3 regions of the Rhizobium sp. Leaf321 genome follow, and region 1 is predicted to be linked to each of the others. Evidence: riboswitches for the same ligand, from Rfam matches in the RefSeq annotation. Region 1 holds a riboswitch; each other region holds the start of a gene.
The links. A riboswitch is a leader RNA that binds a small molecule or an ion and turns the genes downstream of it on or off. The one in region 1 is predicted to bind cobalamin.

Region 1 (7,886 bases):
GGCTATAACGAAGGGCATTCGTTCAACGGCCTCTTGCAGGTGTCGGCCGGCGGCGGTGCCTCCTGCGGCGAAAGCCAGAAGGTGCGCGGGCTCTGGTACTGCGTTGCCATATGGGTCAAGGACGGCCCGGCCTATGGCAAGCTGATCGCCGACTGGATGACCGACGGCCGCACCGAGATCGACCACAACTCGATTGATTACGCGCGCTTCTATCCGCATCAGCTGACGGAAGAGTTCATCGAGGGGCGCACCTTTGAGGCGGCCCAAAAGATCTATTTCCCGGCCGTTCATCCGCGCGAACCCTATGCGACGGGCCGCGGCGCCAAGCGTTCGCCGTTCCACGACCGCGAACAGGAACTCGGCGGTTACTTCATGGAACTCGGCGGCTGGGAGCGTGCCCACGGCTACGCGGCCAACGAGCATCTGCTGGAGAAATACGGCGACCGGGTGCCGAAGCGCGAAAACGAGTGGGACAGCCGCCACTTCTGGCGCGTGTCGAATGCCGAGCATCTGGCGATGAGCGAGGATTGCGGCATCGTCAACCTGTCGCATTTCCACATGGTCGATATCGAGGGGCCCGACCATGTCGAGCTGCTCGAATGGCTGTGTGCGGCCAAGATCGGTGGCGACGGCAATATCGGCAAGGGTATCTACACCCACTTCCTCGACGACGAGGGCATGGTGCGGGCAGATTTCACCGTCTTCCGTCTGGCTGACCGCGGCCGTCTCGTCAACGGCGCGGATGCAGGGCCGCGTGACCTGCTCTACATGAAGCGTGTCGCGCAGGATCGCGGGCTCGACGTCACGATTACCGATGTCTCGGAAAAGTACATCACCATCGGCATCTGGGGCCCGAACGCGCGCGAGACGCTGAAGAAGGTCGTGGCCGACCCCAATGGTCTTAATGTCGAGAACTTCGCCTTCGCCGCGATCAAGCCTATCGAGATCGCCGGCAAGCATGTCACGGCGTTCCGCATCTCCTATGTGGGCGAGCAGGGCTGGGAACTGCATATGAAATACGAAGACGGCGTTGCCGTCTGGGACGCGCTGCGCGCCACCGGCGTGATGGCCTTTGGCGTCGAGACCTATGCCAACTCACGCCGCATGGAAAAGAGCCTGCGCCTGCAGAACGGCGATCTCCTGACCCAGTACAACCTGATCGAAGCGGATCTTGCCCGTCCAAAGGTCAAGGAAGCCGATTTTTGCGGCAAGGCGAAGCATCTCGAATACAAGGCCCGCGACCATCAGCCGGCGATGCTCTGCACGCTCTTGATGACCGACAATGTCGATGCGTCCGGTGTCGCCCGCTATCCGGTCGGCTCGCTGCCGGTGATGGATCCTGACACGGGCGAGGTTCTAATCGACGACCTTGGACGGCGTTCCTATACGACCTCGATCGCCTACGGCCCGACCATCGGCAAGAATATCGCGCTCGCCTATCTGCCTTGGTCGCATTGCCAGGTCGGCCGGAAACTGACGGTGGATTATTTCAACGAGGCGTTCCCGGTGGAAGTCGCAGCGGTTGGTTACAAGCCGCTCTACGATCCTGAGAACCTCAAGCCGAGAAGCTGATTTCTTCGGATCCGACAAACAAAAAACGCTCCGCGGATGTCCACGGAGCGTTTTTTTATTTGCTGAGACTGGTCTTAGTACTGCGCAGTCGGGGATGAAGACCCCTGCTGGTTGCCGTTGAGGCCAGTTGCGACGACCGACACGCGGAACTTGCCGTCGAGGTTCTTGTCGAAGATCGCGCCGACGACGATGTCGGCCTCGGCTTCGACTTCGTCACGGATGCGGCTCGCAGCTTCATCGACTTCGAACAGTGTCATGTCGGTACCGCCTGAGATCGAGATGAGCACGCCCTTGGCGCCCTTCATCGAGATGTCGTCGAGCAGCGGATTGGCGATAGCGGCTTCGGCAGCGATCAGCGCGCGGCCATCGCCGGAGGCTTCGCCGGTTCCCATCATCGCACGACCCATGCCCTTCATCACCGATTTCACGTCGGCGAAGTCGAGGTTGATCAGGCCTTCCTTGACGATCAGGTCGGTGATGCAGCTGACGCCGGAAAACAGCACGCGGTCCGCGATCATAAACGCGTCGGCAAAGCTGGTCTTGGCGTCGGCAATGCGGAACAGGTTCTGGTTCGGAATGACGATGACGGTGTCGGCGGCCTCACGCAGGGCCTCGATGCCTTCGTTTGCCGTCTTCATGCGGCGATGCCCTTCGAACGAAAAGGGCTTGGTGACAACCGCAACCGTCAGGATGCCGGCAGAGCGTGCCGCGCGTGCAATCGCGGGGGCTGCGCCCGTTCCGGTTCCGCCGCCCATGCCGGCGGTGACGAAGCACATGTGCGAGCCAGCGAGATGATCCATGATCTCGTCGATCGATTCTTCGGCGGCCGCGCGGCCGATATCCGGCAGCGAGCCAGCACCGAGACCTTCGGTCACCTGCGCACCCAGCTGTATGCGGCGCGACGCCTTGGATGTCGCCAGAACCTGGGCATCCGTATTGGCGGCGATGAATTCCACGCCGTGGAGATTTTCCGTGATCATGTTGTTGATCGCGTTACCGCCACCGCCTCCGACACCGATCACGGTTATCTGCGGTTTCAATTCGGTCAAGCCGCTCTTAATATCCGTCATCTTCGTCTCCTTCAGCTCCTTCCGGTCGTCCCATACCAGAAGGACGGCGAATCGCCCCGCAGGCTATCTGTCCGCACGGTCATAGACCAGAGCGCTGTCAGGCCAAAGAGGCAGGAGTAGGGTGAGGGCGATGTCATCGCAATTTAATCTACAGCATCCCTGAATTGAGCGCCTCACGAAGGTCGCGACCAATCCAAAATAGACCGTTGCGTAAATTGGTATGTTATACTATTACGCTCGGCAACGGCAGAGATCGCGCGGGGATCGCTCTGGACAAGCACCGGCGTGTTCCCTATCAGTTGGGGCGCTACGGTTCTGCAATCGCAGATGAAAAGGGAATGCGGTGAGGCTTTCGGGCCAAGTCCGCGACTGCCCTCGCAACTGTAAGCGGCGAGCCAGCCATCGATACCACTGATCATCCGATCGGGAAGGCGATGGAAGGCGTTCGAGCCGCAAGTCAGGAGACCTGCCGTGGCATGGACAACCAACACCGGACGAGGGGTTCCGGCAGGGAGATGATTATGACGCAAGCAATGCGCTCGTGCGCCATGTCGACGTCGAGCCGCGATGCGGCTTCAGGTCGTCCTGCCCTTTTTTCCGATCATTAAAGGACAGGACATGAAATCAGGGCTTATCGCCGCCTTAGTTGCGGCACTTCCCACATTGGCGTTTGCAGCACCGAGCAGCTACCCGCTGACGATCGAGAATTGCGGTCGCCCCGTCACGTTCGACAAGGCGCCCGAGAAGATCGTCTCGATCGGTCAGGGCATGACCGAAGTGCTTTATTCGCTCGGGTTGGCCGACAAGGTGGCGGGCACCGCGGTCTGGGTCGGGCCGGTGCTTGCGCCCTATGCCGGAGTTGATGCGAAGATCAAACGGCTTGCTGACAACGACCCGAGCTTTGAATCGGTCGTCAGTCTCGAACCAGATCTGGTCGCTGCCGAGTTCGAGTGGCATGTCGGGCCGATGGGATCGGTCGGCAAGCGCGAGCAGTTTTCCGATCTCGGCATCAACACCTATGTCTCGCCCGCCGATTGCGTCGCGAAGACCAATGCCGACGGCGGCGATGGCGTTCGCAACGAACTGTTCAAGATGGACCTGATCTACCGCGAGATTTCAGAGCTCTCGAAGATCTTCGATGTCGAGGACAAGGGCACCGCTCTGATCGCAGACCTGAAACAGCGCGAAGCCGCAGCCGTCGCATCGATCAAGGGCGCGGAGATCAAGAACCTGCCAATCGTCTTCTGGTACTCCAGCAAGGAAACCAAGGGCGACGCCTTTATCGCCGGCAAGAACAGCGCGCCGGCCTACATCCTTCAAACGATCGGCGCTCGCAATGTAGTGACGACGGAAGAAGAATGGCCGCTGGTGGGCTGGGAAACGATTGCTGAGGCCAACCCGTCCGTCATCGTCGTCGCCACCATGGACCGTCGCCGCTATGCCGCTGACGATCCGGCGGTGAAGATCAAGTTCCTCGAAACCGATCCCGTCGTCAGCCAGCTGGATGCGGTGAGAAAGAAGCGTTTCGTGATGATGGACGCCCAGTCGATGAACCCGACCATCCGCACGATCGAGGGCATCGAGACACTCGCCCGGGGCATCCAGTCCTTCGGACTTGCGAACTAGGGTGCGGCGGGAGATGATGTCTTTCCCTGTTTCCGCCATCGTCGATGAGGCGAATTTGCCCGACCTGCCCAGGCGCCCCAAGTGACGCGATCCCGTATCGGACGCTGGGCGCTGGGTGCCGCAGGCGTGTTCCTGGTGCTATCGGCGCTTCTCGTCGCCATCGTCGCCGGTGTGGCGATCGGTGAGATGACCATTCCCATGGGGACGACGATTGCGGCGGTGACGAACCGGCTCGGCTTTACGGCCGTGGCCTTGCCGCGCATCCAGGAAGCGGTGATATGGGATTACCGCCTGTCGCGCTCACTGGTCGCGGCATTTTGCGGCGCTGGGCTGGCGCTGTCGGGGGCGATCCTGCAGTCTTTGCTGAGGAACTCGCTTGCCGAACCCTACGTTCTCGGCATTTCGGCGGGAGCATCGACCGGTGCGGTCAGCGTCATGCTGCTCGGCTTTGGCGCGGGCGCGATCTCGCTTTCCGCCGGGGCCTTTGCCGGCGCGCTGATCGCCTTTGTCTTCGTGGTGATGCTGTCGAGCGGACGCCAGACGGCGGACCGGACCATTCTGGCCGGCGTTGCCGCCTCGCAATTGTTCAATGCGCTCACCTCCTACATCGTCTCGACGTCTGCCAATGCCGAACAGGCGCGCAGCGTGATGTTCTGGCTGCTCGGCAGCTTGGCAGGAGTCCGCTGGCCGGAGGTGACGCTTGCCGCATCGGTCGTGACCATCGGGCTCATCGTCTGCATCTGGCATGCGCGGGCGCTCGATGCGTTTACCTTCGGCGAGGATGCGGCGCGGTCGCTCGGCATCGCGGTCCGACGGGTCCGCGTGGTGCTGCTGCTCGTCACGGCGCTGATGACAGCGACGATCGTCAGCATGGTGGGGGCGATCGGCTTTGTCGGGCTTGTCATTCCGCATGCGGCCCGGTTTATCGTCGGTCCCGGCCATATCCGGCTTCTGCCTGCCTGTGCGCTGATCGGTGCGTTGTTCATGGTGCTCGCCGATATCGTCTCGCGCATCGTCATCGCACCGCAGATCCTGCCGATCGGGGTGGTGACGGCGCTGGTCGGTGTTCCCTTCTTTTGCGTCATTCTCTATCGGGCACGGAGGGTCGCATGACATCCGATCCCGTATCCGCCCCGGTCCTGGCCGCAACTGCCGTGCGCTGGCTTGCCGGACGCAAGGTCATCCTCGATGGCGTCACGGTTTCGGTCGATGAGGGCCGGACGCTCGGGCTGATCGGGCCTAATGGTTCCGGCAAGTCGTCACTGATCCGACTGCTGGCGGGTCTGAGGGCGCCCGCCGCCGGCAAGGTCACGCTCGACGGAAAGCCGATGAGCGGTTTCGCACGACGCGAGCTCGCCCGGCGCGTTTCCGTTGTCGAACAGCATTCGGCAACCGAAGCAAATGTCACCGTCATCGACGTGGTCCGGCTTGGACGCACGCCATACCGGTCGGCGCTGTCGCCCTGGACGCAAGAGGACGACCGGATCGTGACCGAGGCTCTGGTCCGCGTCGGGCTGGATGATCGCCGCGAGCAGTTCTGGCATACGCTGTCGGGGGGCGAGCGTCAGCGCGTGCAGTTGGCCCGGGCGCTCGCACAGTCGCCGTCGGTGCTGATCCTCGACGAACCGACCAACCATCTCGACATCCAGCACCAGATCGACATCCTGCGGCTTGTCTCGGAGCTGCCGCTGACGACGGTCGTCGCGATCCATGATCTCAACCTCGCCGCCCGGTTCTGCGATGTGATCGCCGTTCTTTCCGAAGGACGCCTGGTCGCCTGCGGTTCGCCCACCGATATTCTGACCGAGAAGATGATCGCCGACGTATTCGGCGTTGAAGCCCATGTCTCGACATCGCCGCATCACGGCCGGCTGCATATCCAATTCCTGATGTGAACCAGTCTAGTCGGCGGCGATCTGCAGCAGGTTGCGCAAGAGCATCGCACGGGTGAGCGCGCCGACCGAACCCTGCGGCGGGGTCACCCAGCCTGCGACCTCGGCGACATCGGCTGCGACGTCCGAGACCATCGATCCATCTGTGCCATAGCTGATGCCGACGCCGACGACGGCTGCGCCGGGCTTGACCATGTCTGCGGTGACGAAACCCGGCTGGCCAAGGGCGGCGATGACGATATCGGCGCGCCTGACGTCCTCGGCGATATCCCGCGAGCCGCTATGCAGCAGGGTCACCGTCGCATCGATTCCCTTGGCCGAGAGGAGCATGGCAAGCGGGCGCCCGACGAGCTGGCCGCGGCCGATGATGGCGACCCGGCGTCCGGCAAGCGGAACGGCATTGTCCTGCAGAAGCGCGAGGATGGCGGCCGGGGTACAGGGCAGGAGGCTCGGCTTACCCGACAGCAGCAGACCGAGATTTTGCGGGTGAAGCCCGTCGATATCCTTTGCCGGCGAGATGGCGGTCATCACCTCCGTCTCGTCGATCTCAGGCGGCAGCGGCAGTTGCACCATCTGCCCGTGGATGGCGGGGTCGGCATTGACGGCGGCAATCCGTTCGAGCAGCGCTTCGCTGGTCGTATCCGAGGGCAGGCGCAGGTCGATGGCCTCGATACCGACCTCGACGCAGTCTGCATGCTTGCGGCCGATATAGGTGGCGCTGGCTGGATCATCTCCCACCAGCACCGTCACCATCTTCGGCGCAATGCCCCGGGCGCGGAGACCGGCAACCTCTGCTGCCATCTCGCGCCGCAGCCGGGCGGCGAGGGCTTCGCCGTCCAGCACTGTTGCGGGCGTTTTGGGCGTGGTCACGCTCATTTCAGACCGATCGAGGGATCGATGAAGCGGTTGGTGACGACCTGATCCGGCTTCACATCCGGATCGGCGCGCTCGTCGAAACGGGGCTTCACCAGTTTCAGCATCTCGGTGACACGGTCCATGTCGAAATCGCCGATCGTCGCGTTGGGGCCGTTGCCGATAATGCCGGTGTCGACCATCGTCTTTGCGGCATAGGCCATCAGTTCCGGCGCGGTCTTCCACCAGCTTGCCGCGTGCCCGGCAGTGTTGAAGTCGACGATCACCTTGTTCGCCTCGGCCGGATCCTTGGCATAGTCGGCGGTCGCCTGCTGCAGAAGCGGGACGAGCTTTGCGAGGCACGGTGCGAGCTCTTCCATCCTCGCGGTCGCGACGGAGAGCATGCCGGTGTAGTTGCGATAGCCGAGGTCGTTCATGTCGAGGTAGCCGATGGGCTTGCCCCAGTTGTTGCCGTGCTCGAACTTGTAGACCTCGCTGGTGACAAAACCCTGGTTCAGCCATGTGCCGTTGTTGGTGACGAAATTCTCGCCGTCGCCGCGATATCCCTCGACGAACACGTCTGCGGGAATGCCCTGCTCGACGAGGTAGAGACCGAAGGTGCGCTTGGTGGTCGAGACGTAGATCTTGCCCTTGCCGCTCTCTGCAAAGGTCTTGAGATCGGCGATCGACTTGAAGCCGTCAGGATAGGTGGCCTTGTCCCACAGGAGAACCGTTGGCGCGATATCGAGCGGCGCCATGACGCCGACAACGGGGAAGCGCTTGGAGAAGATGAAGGCGTTGTCCAGTTCCTGATAGCCGAGATGCGGCGTGACGCCGGCCTTGGAATTGCCCATGTAGAGCGCCGAATAGGCGG
Region 2 (7,886 bases), on a different contig from region 1:
ATCCCTGGGTGTGCCGGTTCGCAAGGTTCAGGCTATCGTGATCGGCGCAGCAGCGATGATGACGGCTGTGATGGTCAGCATCGTCGGATCGATCGGATTTGTAGGCATTGTCATCCCGCATGCCGCCCGTTTCCTAGTCGGGCCGCGGCATGCGCAGCTTCTGCCTGTCGCAGCTCTCATGGGCGGCGTATTCCTCGTTCTCGCCGATATTGGATCTCGCATTCTTGTTCCAAACCAGGTCTTGCCAATCGGTGTTATCACCGCACTCGTCGGGGCCCCCGGCTTCGCGCTCATCCTCATTCGTGGAAGGCGTACCCGATGATACTGGAAGCTCAAGATCTCGGATGGCAGGTGCGCGCCGTAAGGATCGTCGAGTCCGTATCATTCCAGGTCCGCAAAGGTGAAACGCTGGGGCTGATCGGGCCAAACGGGTCTGGCAAGTCGACGCTACTGAAGCTCCTAGCAGGAATCCTCTCCCCATCATCGGGCGAGGTGCATATCAATGGAAACCCGATGGGACGTATGAATCGTCGCGAGATTGGTCAGACATTGGCCTTTGTCGAACAGCAGAGCGACACATCGGAACGCCTGACGGTTCGCGATGCAGTCGAGCTCGGCCGAACCGCATGGCTGTCTGCTCTGCAGCCTTGGTCTGAAAAGGATGACTGCATTGTTGCGCAGTCGCTGGTTCGAGTGGATATGGCGGGTATGGAGAAGCGGTCTTGGCACACGCTGTCAGGCGGGGAGAGGCAGAGAGTCCACATCGCCCGGGCCCTTGCACAACAGCCAGAAATCCTGCTGCTCGACGAGCCCACCAACCATCTCGACATCCAGCATCAGATCTCCATCCTTCGCCTGGTGAAGGCTCTGGCCGTCACGTCGGTGATCGCCCTTCACGATCTTAATCAGGCGATGGCATGTGACCGCGTCGGAGTCATGTCCAAGGGGCGCCTCCTGACTATTGGATCGCCTTCAGAGGTACTAACGCTCGATCTGATCCGGGACGTGTTTGGCGTGAGCGCCCGTTTCCTCACCGACACGGATGGCTCCAGTTTTATCCGGTTTCAACCGATCCAATGAGGTGCCCGATGCGACCGATCTTTCTTGCCGCCGTTTTGAGCTTGCTGCCTTTGGCTGCCCAGGCAGAAACCTTCGTGGTGAGAATGCTAAATGGAAACGAGACCGGAGGCATGGCGTTCGAGCCGGATTTCCTGTCGCTGAAGCCAGGAGACAAGGTGAAGTTCCTGGCGAGCCAGCGTGGGCACAATGCGGCGACAATCGATGGCTTCCTTCCTCAGGGAGCGTTGCCGTTTAAAGGCAAGATCAACGAGGAGATTGAAATCACGTTCACGGAGTTAGGCTTTTACGGAATCAAGTGCACCCCGCACTATGACATGGGGATGGTGATGCTCGTCCGCGTTGGGGATCTAACAGTTTCCGAGATGAAAATACCCGACGGTCTGCGACCCGGCGCGATAAAGCGCATCGGGCAGATAGTCGAACGGAGCCAATAAGCCTTTGAGTCGACTAACAGTGTTTGGTTCGCATCATATCAAGGCGTCGCTACTGGTGACGCACCCATCAAGGCATCTTGCTCGAAGATGTAGCTTCAGGATGCTGCATCCGTCGTTGCAACCTCAACGTGATAAGTTCTTTAGTCTTTGATCCGTTCGCCACGCGTGCGGGAAGACCGTAGTGCCAAGTATAAATTCGTCCAGGTTTCGAACGAACGGTTGAAAACCCGTCATAGCCGTTGACGGAAAATTCACGTCAGATACTATATCTAGTGTTAGAGGTTCTTTCGATGCGAGTCGGAAGCTAAGACGGGAATACGGTGAGTGACGTCCATGACGGACAGATCAATGCCGAAGCTGCCCCCGCAACTGTAAGCGACGAGCATCCGCTCGATTAATGCCACTGAGGCCGGAAGGCTTCGGGAAGGCGAGATGGATGTGACGACCCGCGAGCCAGGAGACCTGCCTCAAACGAAAACGTCCACGGGCGGGGTGTCCGGAAGGTCGCGGGTAACGTGCGGGATGTGACCGCGCGCGCCGCTTCCCCCTGATCCCTGTCGATCAACTTCGGGGTGAAGCCATGTCGCATTGTTCAGTTCGATATACGCGTGAGTAGCGGGCTTTGACGCCCGGCCGCTGATCGCGGCTGTCATTCATTTTTCAGATTTGTCGCGCGGGCATCGGCGGATGTCCGGTCGATGTCGCGCGTCTTTTCAAAATCATACGAGGATCACCATGCCCGTCACTGTCTACAGCAAGCCTGCCTGCGTCCAGTGCACAGCCACCACCCGCGCTCTCGACCGCCAGGGAATTTCCTACCAGATCGTCGATGTTTCAGTTGATGCAGATGCCTATGAACTGGTCCAAGGGCTTGGCTATCGTCAGGTGCCGGTCGTCATTGCCGGAGAAACCCATTGGGCCGGTTTTCGTCCGGACATGATCAGCACGCTCGCGGTTTGAGAACGTGGCGATGGGTGAGATCGTCTATTTTTCCAGCCGTTCGGAAAACACCCTCCGTTTCATCGCCAAGCTCGGGATCGCCGCCCGGCGCATCCCGATCAGTCCGTCCGACAGCCTCCATGTCCAGGCACCCTACGTTCTGATCCTGCCGACCTACAGCGGCGAAGGTGGCAAGGGAGCTGTTCCGAAACAGGTGATCCGCTTCCTGAACGATGCGGAAAATCGATCAAACATCCGTGGCGTGATCGCTGCGGGCAACAGCAATTTCGGCGCGACCTTCGGGCTCGCCGGCGACATCGTCTCGAAGAAATGCCAGGTGCCTTACCTCTACAGGTTCGAGCTTCTCGGCACAGAGGAAGACGTCGCCAATGTCACTCATGGATTGGAACGATTTTGGACGCGACGACCTTCGAGAAGCCTTTGAAGACATCGGAATCCGAACTGGATTTTCATGCCCTCAACGCGATGCTGAACCTCTACGACGAGGCTGGCAAAATCCAGCTCGACATGGACCGGCTGGCCGCCAAGCAGTATTTTCTGCAGCACGTCAACCAGAACACGGTGTTCTTCCATAACCTGCGCGAAAAGCTCGTTTATCTGGTGGTCGAAGGCTACTACGAACAGGAGGTGCTGGACCAGTATGCCTTCAATTTCGTTCGCGATCTCTTCGACCACGCCTATGACAAGAAATTCCGCTTCCCGACCTTCCTCGGTGCTTTCAAATACTACACCAGCTACACACTGAAGACCTTCGACGGTAAACGCTATCTGGAGCGCTACGAGGACCGGGTCTGCATGGTGGCGCTCGCCTTGGCGCGCGGAAACGAGCAGATTGCCCGTGACCTTGTCGACGAGATCATTTCCGGCCGTTTCCAGCCGGCAACGCCAACCTTTCTCAATGCGGGCAAGAAGCAGCGTGGCGAACTGGTCTCGTGCTTTCTGTTGCGCATCGAGGACAATATGGAAAGCATCGGCCGATCGATCAATTCGGCGCTCCAGCTTTCCAAGCGCGGCGGCGGCGTGGCGCTCTCGCTGACCAACCTGCGCGAAATGGGCGCACCGATCAAACAGATCGAGAACCAGTCCTCCGGCGTCATCCCGGTGATGAAGCTTCTCGAAGACTCCTTCTCCTATGCCAACCAGCTTGGCGCGCGGCAGGGGGCCGGTGCGGTCTATCTCAATGCGCACCATCCAGACATCATGCGCTTCCTCGACACCAAGCGCGAGAATGCCGACGAGAAGATCAGGATCAAGACCCTGTCGCTTGGCGTCGTCATCCCCGACATCACCTTCGAACTCGCCAAGAATAACGAGGACATGTACCTGTTCTCGCCGCATGATGTGGAGCGCGTATACGGTGTTGCCTTCACGGAAATCTCCGTGACGGAAAAGTACCGCGAGATGGTCGCCGACAGCCGCATCAAGAAGAAGAAGATTAAGGCCCGCGACTTTTTCCAGGTCATCGCCGAAATCCAGTTCGAGAGCGGTTATCCCTACATCATGTTCGAGGACACGGTGAACCGTGCCAACCCGATCGCCGGCCGCATATCCATGAGCAACCTCTGCTCGGAAATCCTGCAGGTCAGCGAAGCCAGCGAATTTAATGCCGACCTGTCCTACGCCAGGATGGGCAAGGACATCTCCTGCAATCTCGGCTCGCTGAATATCGCGGCCGCGATGGACAGCGCCGATTTCGGCAAGACGATCGAGACCTCGATCCGGGCGCTGACGGCCGTTTCCGAGATGAGCCACATATCGTCGGTTCCATCCGTCGAAAAGGGCAATGACGACAGTCATGCAATCGGCCTTGGCCAGATGAACCTGCATGGCTATCTCGCCCGCGAGCGCATTTTCTACGGATCGGAAGAAGGCATCGATTTTACCAATATCTACTTCTACACCGTGACCTATCACGCGGTGCGCGCCTCCAATCGTCTTGCAATGGAAAAGGGCGTCAGCTTCAAGGGCTTCGAGAACTCGAAATACGCATCCGGCGAATACTTCGAAAAGTACACGGAAACCGAATGGCTGCCGGCGACGGAAAAGGTGAGAGCCATCTTCGAGAAGGCGGGCATTGATATCCCGACTCAACAAAACTGGCGGGAACTGAAGGCAGCCGTCATGGAAGGCGGGCTCTATAACCAGAATCTGCAGGCCGTGCCGCCGACAGGCTCGATCTCATACATCAACCACTCGACGTCCTCGATTCACCCGATCGTGTCGAAGATCGAAATCCGTAAGGAAGGAAAGATCGGCCGCGTCTATTATCCGGCCGCCTTCATGACCAACGACAACCTCGATTATTACGAGGACGCCTACGAGATCGGCCCGGAGAAGATCATCGACACCTATGCGGCCGCCACCCAGCATGTCGATCAGGGTCTATCGCTGACCCTGTTTTTCCGTGACACGGCAACGACCCGCGATATCAACCGGGCGCAAATCTACGCCTGGAAGAAGGGCATCAAGACCATCTACTACATCCGCCTTCGCCAGATGGCGCTGTCCGGCACGGAAGTGCAGGGCTGCGTTTCATGCGCACTGTGATCCGGGGGAAACGAACATGAATATCCAAGTCAAAGCAAAAGTCTCGCAGCCTTCGAACCGTGTCCGCGCCATCAATTGGAACCGCATCGAGGATGACAAGGACCTCGACGTCTGGAACCGGCTGACGGGGAACTTCTGGCTGCCGGAAAAAGTGCCGTTGTCGAACGACATCCCGTCCTGGGCGACGCTGAAGCCCGAAGAGCAGAAACTCACCATCCGCGTCTTCACGGGTCTAACGCTTCTTGACACCATCCAGAATGGTGTGGGCTCTGTGCGACTGATGGAAGATGCTGCAACCCAGCACGAGGAAGCCGTTCTGTCGAACATCTCGTTCATGGAGGCAGTACATGCACGCTCCTATTCGTCGATCTTCTCGACGCTGTGCTCGACACCTGATGTCGACGATGCCTACCGCTGGTCGGAGGAGAACGAATTCCTACAGCGAAAATCGGCGCTGATCATGGAGCAATATGTCTCGGGCGATCCGCTGAAGAAGAAGGTGGCCTCGGTCTTTCTTGAGAGCTTCCTGTTCTACTCCGGCTTCTACCTGCCAATGTACTGGTCTAGCCGGGCGAAGCTCACCAACACCGCTGACATGATCCGGCTGATCATCCGCGACGAGGCTGTCCACGGCTACTATATCGGCTACAAGTTCCAGCGCGCCGTCGAGCGCCTGACCGAAACGAAACGGCAGGGCATTAAAGACTTTGCTTTCGATCTCCTTCTCGAGCTGTACGACAACGAGGCAAAGTACACGGAAGCTCTCTACGACGAGGTGGGTCTGACGGAAGACGTCAAGAAGTTCCTTCACTACAACGGCAACAAGGCGCTGATGAACCTGGGCTATGAGGCGCTGTTTCCGGCCGAGGCCTGCAAGGTCAATCCGGCGATCCTGTCTGCTCTTTCGCCAAATGCCGACGAGAACCATGATTTCTTCTCCGGCTCGGGGTCTTCCTACGTCATCGGAAAGGCGGTCTCTACAGAAGATGACGACTGGGACTTCTAACCTATTGTTCCGCCCGTAGGGTTTCGTCGTACGTTCCAACAGCGGCAAGGGGTCGTCAGTTCGACCCCGTTCAAGGCGTCAGAGAAGAGCATAGCCTCTAACCTAAGACCGGTTCTGCTCGGCGATCTCAGGAGAGGATCTGTCCAGACTACGAAAGTCGGCCGGGCGGCTCGACAACGACTATCCCCGAGTTGAACTGGTCGCGTTATCGTCGGGCCGGCTGCTTAAACGCATCCGATGCTACGAAAGGGAATGCCGCGGCACTGTCGGGGCGCGAGAGGCTCTTTAGGCTCGACTTTATTCTACCAAGCGCAGCACTGCGCGCTTGCGTTAACCTTCGTGTTGAAAAAGGGTACGCGAGCACGGTCTAGGTCTCTCGACCGTAATGCGTCAGACGCGGCATGCATTTCTTCGGTGAAAGCGTGCCTGGACCACCCGTCTGCCTTAGCGAGCGCCAGGATGAACGGATCTGTCAAAACATCGGCCAGAGTCATCTCTTCTCGTTTTGCCATCGTCGCCTCCTAGTAGCTACGCCGATAACTTGACCAAGGCATTGGACAGTGTTACCAGTCTGTAACTTCACTTGTTACCGACCGGTCACACCTATGTCAAGCCGTAACTCGCCCACCGCGTCCGTTGAAAGTAAGCAGGAGGGGTCAGTAGCTCCGCGTGAGCGAATTGTGTCATGCGCAGCTGAGTTGTTTCGGAAGTTCGGCATCCGCGGGATTGGTGTTGATGCTATCGCGGAGGCCGCCCACACCAACAAAATGACCCTGTACAGGAAATTTCGGTCCAAAGACGATCTGCTGTGCGAGACCCTTCGACAGGTAACGCAACGTGCAATGGTATTCTGGACTGAACTTGATCAGGACGACCAAAAAGATGCCGCCGCGAAACTCAATTCGTGGGTAGATTTTCACGTCCAGCGGTTGGAGCAAGAGCCGGGTGGATGCGATTTAGCAAATGCTGTCGTTGAGCTCCGCGACATCGCTCACCCTGCCTATGGTGTTGTTCAAGAATTCAAGACGAGCCAGCGAGACCGACTGGCGGCTTTGTGCACGGCAGCTGGGGCTACCGATCCTAATCTGCTGGCTGACACGCTTTCTCTCTTGCTGGAAGGCGCGCGTGTAAACCGCCAAGCCACGGGGGCCGATGGTTCCTCCCGTAGGCTGCGGGAGTCTTGCAATGCGACTATCAAAGCGTTTGCCCCGTCATGAACACGGTTACCAGCTGCGCGCGACGTCCCAGCTATAACTCAAAAGACTAATGTCCGGTGGGTTCCGAAGCAGATGCGATCACTTTCACAAGTGCAAGGATCGATCTTCGAGTTGCCCCGTCTGTAATCTTGGCGAAGGCACGATTGAGCGCAAGCCCTTCGGGGGACCCCGTCATTTGTTCAAGTGCCTCAACATCTTTTGTGCCGGACTCCTGACCTTCAAGGACCTGACCAAACAGCGCTGCAGGCTCTACCCGCAACACGCTGGCGATCTGATGAAGGCGGCTCGATCCGACACGGTTGGTGCCTTTTTCATATTTTTGTACCTGCTGGAATGTAACGCCGATCTTGTCTGCGAGATTGGCTTGCGAAAGACCAAGGAATTTACGTCTTTCCTTAATCCTTGTGCCGACCTCGACATCCACGGGTTCAATATCTTTCGGGCGTGCCACCTTACCCTCGCTTTCGTCGATATTCGGTCTCGTTGATTAAGCGGCCTTCCGTTCATCGAAAAGGTTCAATCAAAATTAGTGAGGTTAAGCATGATGGTGCTGCTACGAGATCGAGAATATTCTGATGTTGCAGCCTTTAGGATTCTAGGTCGGAGCGCATCAAAGGACGTCAAGTAGTCACTCTCGCTGGT
Region 3 (7,886 bases), on a different contig from region 1:
CCGGAAAAAGACAGCACCACCACATCTGCCGGCGACTGGTTGAGGTCGACCGGCTCGATCAGGTCGTCAAGCGACGACGAAGTGGTGGCGAGAATATGCATCCTTTTCCTTCTACAGACCTCTTATGCCGCCAGCATCTTTTCGATCGCCGCACGGTCCATGCCCTTTTCGCCGATCACGACGAGGCGGCTCTGTCGGGTCTCGCCTGCACCCCAGGCGCGGTCGAAATAGTGGTTCACGCGTGAACCGACCGCCTGCACCTGAAGGCGCATCGGCTTGTTGGCAACGTCGACAAAACCCTTGATGCGCAGCACGTTTTCCGCTTCCGCCGTGGCGGAAATGCGGGCAGCGAGTTCGTCCGCATCGGCAACGGCTGGAATATCTATGACGAAACTGTCGAAATCGTCGTGATCGTGATCCAGCTGGTCATCGTGATGCGTCTTGCGGTTTTCGATATCGTCCTCGACGGCAAGACCGAGACCGATCAGCACGCTCGGATCGACGGCGCCGTTTGCGGCCGGCACGATCTTGACCGCGCGCGGCAGATGCGCCTGGACGCGGCCCTTAGCGGCGGCAAGCGAAGCCTGGTCGAGAAGGTCCGTCTTGGTCAGTACGATCATGTCGGCGCAGGCGATCTGGTCTTCGAACACTTCCTCGACCGGGTCGTCGTGGTCGATCGAGCTATCCTGGCTGCGCTGCGCTTCCAGTGCCTCGTGATCGTCGGCAACGCGGCCTTGGGCGAGCGCCAGACCATCCACCACGGCAATGACGGCATCGACGGTGACGCGGGCCTTCACATCCGGCCACTGGAAGGCCTGGACGAGCGGCTTCGGCAGGGCAAGGCCCGAGGTTTCGATCAGGATTTGATCGACGCGGGGCTCGCGGGCCAGGATCTGGTCGATCGCCGGAACGAAGTCGTCGGCGACGGTGCAGCAGATGCAGCCGTTGGCAAGTTCGATAATGTTGTCATCAGGGCAGCTTTCGATGCCGCAGCTCTTCAACACGTCGCCATCGATGCCGACATCGCCGAACTCGTTGACGATGATCGCGAGCCGCTTGCCCTTGAGGTTTTCGATCAGGTGACGGATCAGCGTTGTCTTGCCGGCACCGAGAAACCCGGTGATCACGGTGCAGGGAACGCGGTCGAATGAAACGCTCATGAAGGCAGGTCCTCGTGGTGCTGGAATGGGGGAATGCGGGCCGTCATGCCCTTGCCGCGAAGGCACATGGGGCGGCCGCGAAGGGGAAGTAAACCGCGCTCGTCATCAGCCAGCATCATCGCGCCGGTCACGATGTCCTCGACATTGTCGAGCGACAGATGACCAAAGACATAGGACCAGCCGGAGCGATGTCTGAAGGCAGCACTTGGGCTTTTCTCGCAGTTGGCGAGACAGGTCACGGGTTTAACCGAAAGCGGCTTGCCGGCAGCTGCCTCGCGAAGTGCTGCCATCAGGCCGATGCCCGGGCGCGCTTCGCTGTCGGATGCCTCGCGACAATTGGTGCAGACGAAAATCGTCACATCCGGCTCGCCGGCAAGGCCGTCTGCGGACGCATCGCGCTCGTCTTTTCGTTCGTCAATCACCATCGTGTCGCACTACCGCCCAAGCCAATAACATCGGGGTGCACGACAGGAAGGCAAGCCAATCCTGCAGAGTGAAAGAAGCTTTACCGGAGCACCCCGCCCGGAAAGGCACGTTTTCGAACGGCAGGTCTCCTGGCTCGCGGGTCGTCACCATCCGCCTGCCTTCCCGGATTTCTCCAGTGGCCATAGTGGCAGGATGGCTCGCCGCTTACAGTTGCGGGGGCAGCCGCGGCATTGAACCATGGAATCTTAAAGACGATCCCGGGTTCGCACCGCATTCTCTCTTAGCCCCTACCGTTGCCGGCAAGGGACCGTATCGCAGTCACCTAAGCCTTGTCGCAGGGCAGTGTCAATGTCGCAAAGGCGATTGCCCGTCTGGGGAAACCGTCTATAGTGACCCTGTCTTTGGTGCCCGAGAGGGCTCATCGAAGGGAATGCGGTGCGACGACATCTTGGCGTCAAACCCGCGGCTGCCCCCGCAACTGTAAGCGGAAAGTCTCTGCTCAACATGCCACTGGAGGAATCCGGGAAGGCGGGTCAGAGGCGTTCGATCCGCGAGCCAGGAGACCTGCCGGAGACGATAGGCACAGTGAAAGCCCTCGGGTGGAGGGCAGAAAGACGACGTCCATGGTTACGAACTCTGCTGCCGGTGCAGCCAGCGTTTCCGCATCGAAAATCATTCCTCTTGGCATGACGGCCATACTCGGCCTGTTCATCGTCGGTTTTGTCGGCTTCTCGCATATCGAGGCCGTGCACAACGCAGCCCACGATACGCGCCACTCGCTGGCCTTCCCCTGCCACTAAGAGGAATTTCCCCAATGTCGCTGTTTCGTAACATCGTCCTCACGGCGGTGATCGCAGGGCTTTTGTCCGGGCTCCTGATGACCGTGATGCAAAGCTTTTCCGTCGTGCCGCTTATCCTTGCGGCAGAGACGTATGAACACGCCGGCGGCAACGGCGAAGGGCATAGCCATGCTGCTGCTCCTGATACTGCCGGGCATGATTATGCCGAAGAGGCATGGTCGCCTGCCGACGGGATCGAGCGCTTTACCTACACGGCTGCGGCCAATGCGCTTTCTGCAATCGGTTTTGCGCTGGTTGCTATCGCAATCGCCGAAGCACTCGGCGGGTTCGGCGGATGGCGCGGCGGGTTGATGTTCGGCATTGCCGGCTTCCTCACCGTCAGCCTTGCACCCGGCCTCGGCCTGCCGCCGGAACTTCCCGGCATGCCCGTCGCCGAACTCGGACCGAGGCAGATTTGGTGGATCGCGACGGCAGTCTGCACCGCCCTGGCCCTCGGGCTGCTTGCCTATACCCGTTCCGCCCTTCTTGCGGCTCTGGCGGTCGTCCTGCTGGTTGCTCCGCACATCATCGGCGCACCACTGCCGCCGACCCATGAAACCGCGGTGCCGATCGAACTGCATGCGCGGTTCGTCAATGCCGTCTACGCGACGAACCTCGTCTTCTGGGCCATTCTCGGAGCGCTTTCCGGCGTCATTCGCGAGCGTTTTCGTGCTGGTGAGGACATTTCGACCACGTCCAAGGAGCTTGCAGTCCGTTGAAGGAAATCGATCAGACCACCGAGCAGCGCCACCGCGCCAAAATGGAGAACCGCAAGGCGGTTCAGGATGCCGAAGTCGCGGAAAAGACCGTCGAGAAGGGTCTCCTCATGGTCCATACCGGTTCCGGCAAGGGCAAGTCGACGGCGGCCTTCGGGCTGGCACTGCGCACGCTTGGCCACAACCGCCGCGTCGGCATCGTGCAGTTCATCAAAGGCGCATGGTCGACCGGCGAGCAGCCGGCGCTTGCTGTGTTCGGCGACCGCATTGCCTGGCACACGATGGGCGAGGGCTTTACCTGGGAAACCCAGGATCTCAAGCGCGACATCGCCGCTGCCGAGAAGGCCTGGGGGATGGCACTCGAACTGATGGCGGACGAAACGATCGGCCTCGTCATTCTCGACGAACTCAATATCGCGCTGCGTTACGATTATCTCGATCTCGACAAGGTCGTCGCCCAGTTACAGGCGCGCCGGGAGGATCTGCACGTGGTCGTCACCGGACGTAACGCGAAGCCGGCTCTGATCGAGGCGGCGGATCTGGTGACCGAGATGACGCTCGTCAAGCATCACTTCAAGGCCGGCGTCAAAGCCCAGGCCGGCATCGAGTTCTGACGCGTGGTGGCTCGCGCTCTCATGTTTCAGGGGACCGGCTCGGATGTGGGCAAGTCGCTGGTCGTTGCCGGGCTTGCCCGGGTCTTCACGCTGCGTGGCTTAAGTGTTCTCCCCTTCAAGCCGCAGAACATGTCCAACAATGCAGCGGTCACCGCCGATGGCGGAGAAATCGGCCGGGCGCAGGCCTTGCAGGCACGGGCTGCCGGCGTGCCGCTCAGCGTCCATATGAACCCGGTTCTGTTGAAGCCCCAGAGCGAAGTCGGGGCCCAGGTGGTGGTGCAGGGCAGGGTCGAGGGCAATGCCAAGGCTGCAGAATACCAGCTTCTGAAGCCGAGGCTGCTTTCGCGGGTGCTTGAGAGCTTCGAGATCCTGAAAGCCAGGGCAGACCTCGTTCTGGTCGAAGGCGCGGGTAGCGCGTCCGAAATCAACCTTCGTCAGAACGACATCGCCAATATGGGTTTTTCCCGCGCTGCCGATGTGCCGGTGGTTCTGATCGGCGATATCGACCGGGGCGGTGTGATCGCGAGCCTCGCCGGCACCAAACTCGTCATCGATGCCTCTGACGCGGCCATGATCCACGGCTTTATCGTCAACCGCTTTCGCGGCGATCCGGCCTTGTTTGCCGAGGGCATGCGGATGATCGGTTCATTTACCGGTTGGCAGTCGATCGGCCTCTTGCCGCATTTCGCCGATGCCGCTCTCCTGCCGGCAGAAGATGCGCTCGGCCTGACCCAGTCGTTTGCGCGCAAGCCCGGTGCAAAGGTGCGCATCGCAGTGCCGATCCTGCCGCATATTTCCAATTTCGACGATCTCGATCCACTGGAAGCGGAGCCGGAGGTCGAACTTATCAGGGTTCGCCGCGGCGAGGCCATTCCCGGGGACTGCGATCTCGTGCTTCTGGTCGGCTCGAAGGCCACGATCTCGGATCTGGCGGCGCTTAGGGAGGCCGGCTTCGATACCGATATCGCAGCTCATCACAGGCGCGGCGGGCGTGTTCTCGGCCTCTGCGGCGGGTATCAGATGCTCGGCAGACGGATATCGGATCCGGAGGGATCGGAAGGTCCTCCCGGTTCGGCGGAAGGGCTGGGGCTTCTCGATGTCGAAACCGTGCTGTCGGTGTCGAAGCGGCTGGAGGCGGTGACGGGCGTCAGCTCCGACGGAATATCTTTCGCCGGCTATGAAATGCATACGGGTCATACCACTGGAGGCGACTGTTCACGGCCGTTTTCGAGCATTGCCGGCCATGCGGAAGGTGCGTCGTCTAGGGATGGCCGGGTGGTCGGCACCTATGTGCACGGGCTGTTCTGCGACGACCGGCAGCGTTCGGCCTGGCTGTCGCGTCTCGGCGGCACGGTGTCGGGCTTGAATTACGAAGCGAATGTCGATGCCATTCTCGACCGCCTTGCCGCGCATATGGAGCAGCATCTCGATATCGACGGACTGCTCAAAATTGCCAGATGAGCAGCGCCAGGAGGCCAAACAGGCCGATCAGCAGCGCATCCGCCACGCGGGCAAGCTTGAGGGCGCGGGTGATATCGTCGAAATTCAGGTTGGTCCGGTTACCCTCTCCCATATAGCGGGCTTCGATCATCTGGCCGCCGTAACTGCGGGGACCCGCCAGCGCAATGCCAAGCGCACCCGCCATCGCCGCTTCCGGCCAGCCGGCGTTCGGCGAACTGTGATGCTTGGCGTCACGGCGGATTGCACTTATGGCATCGCGGGGCGAGGCGTCCTTGACGAACACAGCGGCCATGACGAACAGCGCTGCCGTCAGCCGCGAGGCCGGCAGATTGATCAGGTCATCGAACCGGGCCGCGGCCCAGCCGAATGCTTCATGACGCGGCGACCGATGGCCAATCATGCTGTCGGCGGTATTGGCAGCCTTGTAGGCCGCGCCGCCGGCGAGGCCCCCGATGCCGAGCCAGAAGGCAGGGGCGACAACGCCGTCCGAAAAATTCTCGGCCAGGCTCTCGATCGCGGCACGGCACACCGCGGCGTCATCGAGCTTTTCCGGATCGCGGCCGACAATCATCGAGACGGCCTTGCGTCCGGCGTCGAGCCCGTTGTAGCGCAACGCGGTTGCCACGGCTTCAACATGGGTTTCGAGGCTTTTCTGGGCGGGCAGGCTGGCTGCGGCAAGAACGAGAAGGATCGGCCCGAAGGGCACAAGCATGAGAACGGCCGCAATCGCCAGCGCGGCGGCGACGGTGCAGCTGATGAGGACGATGAGGGCGAGAATACCCATGCGTTTGCGGCTGGCGAAATCATCGCCCTCGCGGTTCCATCGACCGTCGAGTGCCGATATCAGCGCGCCGATCCAGGTGACAGGATGGCCGATGCGTTTGAACAGCCAGTCCGGATAGCCGACGATGCGCTCGGTGATCAGGGCGAAGAATGCGAGAAGGAACATGACGTTGGCGATCTCTGAGTTGGGCAGTCCGATACAACATGGCGGCAACCTTGCCATGGCGCGCGCGCTGTTTCCTCACGCGCCCGAGCCGTGGATCGATCTGTCGACCGGCATCAACCCGCATTCCTATCCGCATACGCCGATCCCCGGCAATGTTTTTGCGCGTCTGCCGGAGCCTTCATCGCTCGAGAGGCTGAAGACGCTTGCGGCTGCGGCGTATAGGGCTCCGTCAGCCGCTCATATCGTGGCCGGGCCGGGGACGCAGATCCTGCTGCCAATCATCGCCGGCCTTGTCGGAGGGAACGGAAAGGCTGCCATTCTGTCGCCCACCTATGCGGAACATGCGCGTGCCGCGACAATGGCGGGCTTTGAGGTTCTCGAGACGGATGATCTCGACCATCTCGCGACCGCCAGTCTCGCCGTCATCGTCAACCCGAACAATCCGACCGGCCGGATCGTGTCGAGGAGTGACACTCTGGCGCTGGCCGAAATCATGCGCGCGAAAGGCGGCCTGCTCGTCGTCGACGAAGCCTTCATGGATGTGTCGGAGGCGCAGAGCGTTGCCGGCGATGTCGGCGAGGGCGGGCTGATAGTGCTGCGCTCCTTCGGCAAGTTCTACGGCATGGCCGGCCTGCGGCTGGGATTTGCGATCGGCCATCCCGATATCACCGTGAAGATCGAGGAGAGGCTCGGGCCCTGGGCGGTCTCCGGTCCGGCTTTGCATGTGGCATCCGAAGCGCTGGCCGATGCCGATTGGCAGGCCGCTATGCGAACCAGGCTCGGCGCAGATGCTGGGAGGCTGGACGCAGCTCTGTCCGCTGCCGGCATTCCGGTCTTCGGCGGCACGTCATTGTTTCGTTTTATACGTGACAGGCGTGCTCAAGGTCTCTTCCAGCATCTCGGCGAACACGGGATCATCACTCGCCGCTTTAGCGAGCGTCCGGACGATCTACGGCTGGGGATGCCTGAAGAGAAGGACTGGTCTCGGCTGGAAGCGGCACTCGGAGACTTTTAGCCGCCGAACCGGTCTCGCCAGGATGGTTGGGCGTTAGCGTTTGGCAGCGCGGTCGCCTCGAATACACCCCTAGCAACGGCTCTTGCCGTGACCAGGGTTGCGAGATGGCAGAGTTCGGCGAAGGCCCCCATGTCTTCCATCGGGATTTTTCCGGTGGCTGCCGAAAAGATCGTGTCGCCATCTCCCGGCAGATGTGCTGGCAAGACGGCGCGTGCCAGTCCGTCATGCGCCATGATCGACAGCCTGTGCGCCTGCGCCTTGGTCAGAACTGCATCGGTGACGACCACGCCGATCGTCGTTGCCTTCAACGCCACGCCCTTCATCCGCAGGGCCATGTGGTCGGCTGTGAATGTCGCGGGAAGGCCAAGGCCACCGAACTCGTCATCCTGCTCGAACGGCGCCGACCAGAAGTGCTTGGTATCACCGACCGTTGCGGCGCCCATGGCATTGACGGCCATGAGGACGGCAATCGTGTGCCCGGACGACGTCTTTGCGCTTGCCGAACCGATGCCGCCCTTGACGGTGGCGGTCGTGGCGCCGGTTCCGGCCCCGACTGTGCCGAGCGCGAACGCGCCTTTCTGGGCGGCGCAGAAGGCGTCGTAGCCCATGTCACGATAGGGAGAATGGAGGCCCCAGTCCTTGTCGCCGCCGTTCAAAAGATCCATCAGAATCGCCTGCGGCACGATCGGCACCTTGGCAGACCCGA

Region 2: another riboswitch for cobalamin. It lies ahead of nrdH (glutaredoxin-like protein NrdH); the one in region 1 lies ahead of ASF70_RS21180 (ABC transporter substrate-binding protein).
Region 3: another riboswitch for cobalamin. It lies ahead of ASF70_RS01745 (DUF1636 family protein); the one in region 1 lies ahead of ASF70_RS21180 (ABC transporter substrate-binding protein).

The regions. Positions count from the first base shown of each region.
Region 1 covers NZ_LMOF01000008.1:845,399-853,284, forward strand. Annotated here, with positions in the region: gene ASF70_RS21170 (FAD-dependent oxidoreductase) at 1-1,572, shown strand, start outside; gene ftsZ (cell division protein FtsZ) at 1,647-2,642, opposite strand; cobalamin riboswitch at 2,936-3,131, shown strand; gene ASF70_RS21180 (ABC transporter substrate-binding protein) at 3,261-4,268, shown strand; gene ASF70_RS21185 (iron ABC transporter permease) at 4,350-5,381, shown strand; gene ASF70_RS21190 (ABC transporter ATP-binding protein) at 5,378-6,163, shown strand; gene ASF70_RS21195 (tetrahydrofolate dehydrogenase/cyclohydrolase catalytic domain-containing protein) at 6,170-7,030, opposite strand; gene ASF70_RS21200 (hypothetical protein) at 7,033-7,886, opposite strand, start outside.
Region 2 covers NZ_LMOF01000004.1:39,363-47,248, forward strand. Annotated here, with positions in the region: gene ASF70_RS02805 (iron ABC transporter permease) at 1-322, shown strand, start outside; gene ASF70_RS02810 (ABC transporter ATP-binding protein) at 319-1,080, shown strand; gene ASF70_RS02815 (pseudoazurin) at 1,089-1,514, shown strand; cobalamin riboswitch at 1,777-1,999, shown strand; gene nrdH (glutaredoxin-like protein NrdH) at 2,250-2,474, shown strand; gene nrdI (class Ib ribonucleoside-diphosphate reductase assembly flavoprotein NrdI) at 2,485-2,898, shown strand; gene nrdE (class 1b ribonucleoside-diphosphate reductase subunit alpha) at 2,868-5,021, shown strand; gene nrdF (class 1b ribonucleoside-diphosphate reductase subunit beta) at 5,038-6,027, shown strand; gene ASF70_RS02845 (TetR/AcrR family transcriptional regulator) at 6,633-7,244, shown strand; gene ASF70_RS23400 (helix-turn-helix transcriptional regulator) at 7,291-7,695, opposite strand; gene ASF70_RS02855 (DUF1488 domain-containing protein) at 7,761-7,886, opposite strand, start outside.
Region 3 covers NZ_LMOF01000003.1:18,585-26,470, reverse strand. Annotated here, with positions in the region: gene cobN (cobaltochelatase subunit CobN) at 1-101, opposite strand, end outside; gene cobW (cobalamin biosynthesis protein CobW) at 123-1,160, opposite strand; gene ASF70_RS01745 (DUF1636 family protein) at 1,157-1,585, opposite strand; cobalamin riboswitch at 1,687-1,913, opposite strand; cobalamin riboswitch at 1,972-2,173, shown strand; gene ASF70_RS01740 (CbtB-domain containing protein) at 2,210-2,386, shown strand; gene ASF70_RS01735 (CbtA family protein) at 2,401-3,144, shown strand; gene cobO (cob(I)yrinic acid a,c-diamide adenosyltransferase) at 3,141-3,755, shown strand; gene ASF70_RS01725 (cobyric acid synthase) at 3,759-5,216, shown strand; gene cbiB (adenosylcobinamide-phosphate synthase CbiB) at 5,200-6,165, opposite strand; gene cobD (threonine-phosphate decarboxylase CobD) at 6,164-7,180, shown strand; gene ASF70_RS01710 (P1 family peptidase) at 7,177-7,886, opposite strand, start outside.